One region of the Serratia odorifera genome, then DNA from elsewhere that is predicted to be linked to it. Evidence: predicted binding sites of a transcription regulator. Region 1 holds the regulator's gene; the other holds the start of a gene.
What was found. The regulator PurR, encoded in region 1, represses purine synthesis genes. The targets are predictions, from matches to a motif close to CANGCAAACGTTTGCNTG.
Positions count from the first base shown of each region.

Region 2: a site for PurR is predicted at 1,125-1,142, ahead of ACCC84_RS15855 (NCS2 family permease). Genes of this name have one in related genera too.

Region 1 covers NZ_JBGMUT010000001.1:836,573-839,993, reverse strand. The annotation lists gene sodB (superoxide dismutase [Fe]) at 1-527, shown strand, start outside; gene cydH (cytochrome bd-I oxidase subunit CydH) at 601-690, opposite strand; gene purR (HTH-type transcriptional repressor PurR) at 1,015-2,040, shown strand; gene punR (DNA-binding transcriptional activator PunR) at 2,067-2,987, opposite strand; gene punC (purine nucleoside transporter PunC) at 3,110-3,421, shown strand, end outside.
Region 2 covers NZ_JBGMUT010000006.1:40,091-43,511, forward strand. The annotation lists gene ACCC84_RS15845 (amino acid ABC transporter permease) at 1-418, shown strand, start outside; gene yieH (6-phosphogluconate phosphatase) at 404-1,072, opposite strand; gene ACCC84_RS15855 (NCS2 family permease) at 1,296-2,633, shown strand; gene ACCC84_RS15860 (alpha/beta hydrolase) at 2,677-3,421, opposite strand, start outside.

The sequences.
Region 1 (3,421 bases):
ATATCTCGGCAGAAACGCTGGAATACCACTATGGTAAACATCACAACGCTTATGTGGTTAACCTGAATGCGCTGATCGACGGCAGCGAGTTTCAAGAAAAATCATTGGAAGAGATCGTTAAAACCGCCAGCGGCGGCATCTTCAACAACGCCGCGCAGGTGTGGAACCACACCTTTTACTGGCATTGCCTGTCGCCACAGGGCGGCGGTGAGCCAAGCGGTAAACTGGCAGAAGCAATCAATCGGGCCTTCGGTAGCTTCGATAAGTTCAAGCAGGCGTTCACACAATCAGCGGTAGGCAATTTTGGCGCTGGCTGGACCTGGCTGGTAAAGAAAAGCGACGGTTCGCTGGCTATCGTTAATACCTCGAATGCAGCCACCCCGCTGACCGGCGAGGACAAGCCGCTGCTGACGGTAGACGTGTGGGAGCACGCTTATTATATCGACTACCGCAATGCGCGGCCGAACTATCTGGAAAACTTCTGGGCGCTGGTGAACTGGGCGTTCGTAGCGGAAAACCTGGCGTAATTGGCCAATACGCGGCAATAAATAAAAAGGCGCAGTTCATATTGAGCTGCGCCTTTATTGATTAAGTCAGGATTCAGTTCAATGCGGCAGTGAAGCTGAAGGCAATAATCATCGCCAATGCACCCAGGGTGGTGAACAAAGACATTTTTAAATCGGTATCCATCAAAAACTCCTTATCAGATAATCTGCGCCAAGCATAAAATCCACAGTATTGGTGCGTCAAATCATTTTCCCACAGTTCCCCAATAAAATCTTGTTATCATTCCACGCTTATAATGTTGATTAGCACTTCCACTTTTGCTCAATATGCGACAAAATTCGCAGTTCACTGCTGCGCACCGGCAATTGAGTCCCTCCAGGTCAAGTGGCTGACGACTTCCACACTAAAAACCAAGTTTTCGTGACTCTGGAGAAGGATCTGCGTAGGCAAACGATTAACAACATGCTTACATGCTAAATACATGTGGGTTTAGGAGTCATTCTTTACATGGCAACGATTAAAGATGTGGCCAAACGCGCGGGCGTTTCCACCACCACCGTTTCGCACGTCATCAATAAGACCCGTTTCGTCGCCGAAGAGACCAAGGCGGCCGTTTGGGCTGCCATTAAAGAGCTGCATTATTCCCCAAGCGCCGTTGCTCGCAGTTTGAAGGTCAATCACACCAAATCCATTGGCCTGCTGGCAACCTCCAGCGAAGCGCCCTATTTCGCTGAAGTGATTGAAGCGGTGGAAAACAGCTGTTACAGCAAGGGCTACACGCTGATTCTGTGCAACTCGCATAACAATCTGGACAAACAGCGCGCCTATCTGGCGATGCTGGCGCAAAAACGCGTCGACGGCCTGCTGGTGATGTGCTCCGAATATCCTGACCAACTGCTCGGCATGCTGGAAGATTATCGCAACATCCCGATGGTGGTGATGGACTGGGGCGCCGCGCGCGGTGACTTCACCGACACCATCATCGACAACGCCTTCGAAGGTGGCTATCTGGCAGGCCGTTATCTGATTGAACGTGGCCACCGCGACATCGGCGCCATTCCCGGGCAACTGTCGCGCAACACCGGCGGCGGCCGTCATCAGGGTTTCCTCAAGGCATTGCAGGAAGCCAATATCGACATCCGTGACCAGTGGATTGTCCAGGGCGACTTCGAGCCGGAGTCCGGTTATAAGGCCATGCACCAGATCCTGTCGCAAAAACAGCGCCCGACCGCCGTGTTCTGCGGCGGCGACATTATGGCCATGGGCGCAATCTGCGCTGCCGACGAGCTCGGGTTGCGCGTGCCGCAGGATATTTCAGTGATCGGTTATGACAATGTACGCAACGCGCGTTACTTCACCCCGGCGCTGACCACTATCCATCAGCCAAAAGAGCGTCTTGGTGAAATGGCATTTACCATGCTGCTGGATCGCATCATCAGCAAACGCGAAGAATCGCAGGTCATTGAAGTCCACCCCAAATTGATCGAACGCCGCTCGGTCGCCGACGGCCCGTTCGTCGATTACCGCCGCTAAAGCACCGGCCGGGGGGCGCGATTGCGCTACTCCGGCAATATCACCTCGCTCAACCATTCCTGATTCAGCGTTTCACTGTCGCCGAGATAATCCAGCAACCACGCCATCGCCGGCGACTGCGCGTTCTGCTGCCAGGTCAGGCAACAGGCGCTGGGCGGGAACGGTTCAGGCAGTTGCAACGCCACCAGTTCCCCCTGCTCAATCAACGGCAATACGCGATGTGCCGGCACCATGCCGACGCACAAGCCATCACGCAAACAGTCCACCGCCGATACCCAGTCCGGTACCAGCAACCGCCGTTGGTTATCCAAAGACCAGGTGACGCGCTTGGGCAAGGTGCGTGAGGTGTCCTCCAGCACCAGGGAGGGAAATGGCCGCAGCCGATCGTCATCCAGCGGGCCGGGCAAAACCGCCAGCGGATGGCTGGCGCTGACCACGCACAGCCAGTTCATAAAACCCATGTCGCGAAAGGCAAAGCCGCCACCGGTCGGCACCGCGCGCGTTGCGCCAATTGCCATATCGGCACGCCCGTCCACCAGCGCATCCCACACGCCGTTGAACACTTCCGGCTGTACCCGCAACTCGACGTCCGGGAAATGACGGTAGAAATCCAGCACCAGTTGCCGGCTACGCTGTGGTTTGACGATGATATCGACGGCGATCTTCAACTGGCCGCGCCAGCCGTTGGCCACCTGCTGACACTGACGACGGGTGTCGAGCATTTTTTTGATGACAGCGCGCGATTCCTGAACAAACAATGCGCCGGCAGGCGTCAGCTCCACGTCGCGATGGCGCCGTTCAAACAGCGGCACCGCCAGCCACTGCTCCAACTGACGTACGGTATAACTCACCGCTGACGGCACGCGATGCAGTTCCTGCGCTGCCGCGCTGAAACTGCCGGTACGCGCCACGGCGTCGACCACATCAAGGGAATATTCAGACCACATCGCTTTGCCTTCAATTTTTTTAACAACAGCTTGCAAATATTACCGTTTCACAAGCAGAGATCCAGCCAGATACACTTGCGACGCTAAAAAAAACCTGCACAACAGCATCAACGAGAAATACCATGCGAAACTTTGGATTTATGTTTTACCTCGCCGGGCTGAGCATGCTCGGCTACCTGGCCACCGATATGTACCTGCCCGCCTTTGGCGCCATGCAGCAAGAATTGCAGATTTCTGCCGGCGCCATCAGCGCCAGCCTCAGTATCTTCCTGGCCGGTTTTGCCTTTGCTCAATTACTCTGGGGGCCACTCTCCGATCGTCTCGGCCGCAAGCCGGTATTGCTGATGGGACTGGCGCTATTTGGCATCGGCTGTCTGGGCATGCTGTGGGCCGATAACGCGATGCAACTGTGGTCATTGCGCTTTATTCAGGCG
Region 2 (3,421 bases), on a different contig from region 1:
GCTGATCGCCGCTGCCTATCTGGCTCATGCGGTGAAGGCCGGCATCGTCGCCATTGGCCCCGGGCAGTGGCAGGCCGGACTGTCGCTGGGGTTGACGCGTTGGCAAACGCTGGCGCTGATCGTGCTGCCGCAGGCGTTGCGCATGATGGTGCCCTCGTTCATCAACCAATGGATTTCTCTGATCAAGGACACCTCGCTGGCCTACATTGTCGGCGTCGGCGAACTGACCTTTTTGGCCACCCAGGTGAATAACCGCAGCATGGCGTATCCGATGGAAGTGTTCCTGTTTGTGGCGCTGGTGTACTTTGTGTTCTGTCTGGCGCTCGACCTGCTGGCCAGTGGCTTGAATAAACGCTTCAGTCCGCAGACCAAAGCGTTGGCGCGTGCGGGGCGCAAACCGCCGTTACCGGCCAGTTAACTGCCAGCCGCGCTGCTGCCACAGCGACGGCAACTGGGCGAGATCGTCGAAAGGGGTGACCAGCGGGTGATCGATCGGCTTATTGTGCGGATCGGCGCAGAAGTAAAACACCGGAATGCCGGCGGCGATCCCGGCTTGTGCGCCGGCGGCGGAATCATCCACCAGAATGCAGCGTTCGACCGGTACCTGCATCTGCGCCGCGGCGTGGTAGACGATCGCCGGGTCCGGCTTCCAACGCTGAATATCGTAGCCGCTATACAGCCGGTCATCAAAATAGGACAACATGCCGGTCAGGCCGAGTGAATGCTGCATTTTGCTTACCGGCCCGTTGGAAACGGTGCAAAACGGCACGCTGACCTGCGCCAACAGCTCGCGTGCGCCGGCAATAGGTTGCAGTTGGCTGTCGAACAGGCGCGCAACTTCCTGGCGGTATTGCGGTTCCAGCAGTTCTTTGGCCAGGCTGGTGCCCTGCTCAGCATTCACCTGATCAATAATCTCGTACAGTTTTATGCCCTTGTATTTTTTGAATACCTCTTCCAGCGACAGCGTGATGCCATGCTGGGCAAACATATGTACATAAGCCATGCTGCACAGCACTTCGCTGTCCACCAGCGTGCCGTCGCAATCAAACAGAATACAGTCTATCTGGGTCATCGAAACCTTGCCCTCGCGGTTGCTACAGTGCTTCCACTTTAACCGGCTGCGTCAGGAAAGCGATAGCAAGATGGCCCGTTTCGGCCAATTCGCAATAAATCCATCGGATTACCGAGCAAAACCGCCGAAAAGGCGAAAAAAACCTGTGATCGACGTCAAAAGCCGGAAATTTTGTTATAGGATAGCCGGCGGACTGTCCATTCCCTTCTTCGGAATTCTGATAATGACCAAACAAGTCACTGGCCTTGACGCTGAGCAAGGCTTGCTTGGGCGCGTGTTTAAACTCAAGCAGCATGGCACGACGGTACGTACGGAAACGATTGCCGGCTTTACCACCTTTTTGACCATGGTGTACATCGTATTTGTTAACCCGCAGATTCTCGGCGCTGCGGGTATGGATACCCAGGCGGTGTTCGTTACCACCTGCCTGATTGCCGCCTTTGGCAGCATTCTGATGGGGTTGCTGGCCAACCTGCCGGTGGCGCTGGCTCCGGCGATGGGCCTTAACGCCTTCTTCGCCTTTGTGGTGGTTGGCGCGATGGGGATTTCATGGCAGGTCGGCATGGGAGCGATTTTCTGGGGGGCGGTAGGTTTGCTGTTGCTGACCATTTTCCGCATCCGTTACTGGATGATCGCCAACATTCCGCTGAGCCTGCGTATCGGCATCACCAGCGGTATCGGCCTGTTTATCGCCATGATGGGGCTGAAAAATGCCGGTATCGTGGTGGCGAACCCGGACACGCTGGTCACGGTCGGTAACCTGACCTCGCACAGCGTGCTGCTGGGGGCGCTGGGCTTCTTTATCATTGCCATTCTGGCTTCGCGCAACATCCACGCGGCGGTGCTGGTGTCGATCGTGGTCACCACGCTGATTGGCTGGGCTCTGGGCGACGTGAAGTACGGTGGGGTATTTTCGATGCCGCCAAGCGTCACGTCGGTGGTCGGTCAGGTGGATCTGGCTGGCGCGCTGAACGTCGGGCTGGCGGGGATTATCTTCTCGTTCATGCTGGTTAACCTGTTCGACTCCTCCGGTACGCTGATTGGCGTCACCGACAAGGCCGGACTGACCGATGAAAAAGGCAAATTCCCGCGCATGAAGCAGGCGCTGTACGTCGACAGCATCAGCTCGGTGGGCGGAGCATTTATCGGCACTTCGTCGGTGACCGCCTATATTGAAAGTTCGTCCGGCGTATCGGTGGGTGGCCGTACCGGTCTGACCGCGGTGGTTACCGGCCTGCTGTTCCTGCTGGTGATCTTCCTGTCGCCGCTGGCTGGCATGGTACCGGCCTATGCTGCCGCCGGTGCGCTGATTTACGTAGGCGTGCTGATGACCTCAAGCCTGGCGCGGGTTAAATGGGACGACCTTACCGAGGCGGTACCGGCGTTCGTCACAGCGGTGATGATGCCGTTCAGTTTCTCGATTACCGAAGGCATTGCGCTGGGGTTTATCGCCTATTGCGTGATGAAGCTGGGCACTGGCCGCTGGCGTGAGATTAGCCCTTGCGTAGTGGTGGTGGCGCTGCTGTTTATTCTGAAGATCGTGTTTGTCGACGGGCATTGATTCCGTTGGCAGAAAGCCGGGTCCAGCTTGCTGGACCCGTTTTTTATCCGCCCGGATGTGCGTCCGGTGCCTTTCCCAGCATCCATTCCATTGGCCGCGCAAAACGCCCCTGCCAACCGACGTTGGCGCTTTCCGCCTGATTAAAACGCTGTAGCTGCACCTGATTGCCGGTATTGAACAGTTCGGCGAAACGCAGCGCCAGCGCCCGTTCGCTAAAATTCTGACGATCGTAGTAAGCCAGTACGATACGCTTGTTTTCAGCCAGCGTCTGTCTGGCTGGGGTGATTTCGCCGTGCGGCGCGATCAGCAGCGCGCCGGCATAAAACTGCGGATATTTCGCCAGCAGGTTGGCGGCGTGCAACGCACCCTGGCCGCGACCTGACAAATATACCTGTTGCGGGTTGAGATTCAGTTGGCGGATCAGCGGTGCCAGCGCGCGCTGAATAGCGCTTTGGGTGCTTTCATCGCTGTAATTGGACCAGCGGAAACTGTTTTCCGACAGCATTTGCGTACCGTTCAGCTCAATGTAGGCGGCGCCAAGGGAGCTGAACAGCAGGCGATCTTCGGCGCTGATGCTGGCGGATTTGCCGTAATCATGCAGAAACACCACCGTTGGCCAGCCACCGGCGGGCGTAGGGCCGCTTGGCAGGGCGTAGCTGGCTTTCCCTTCAAATTGCCTGGCGCGTTGCAGATAGCGGGCTTTGGCCTGTGCGAGGATGGATTGATAGGTATGGCGATGCTGAATACTGCTGAACGAATCGTCTTCCAACAGATTGTAGTAATACCAC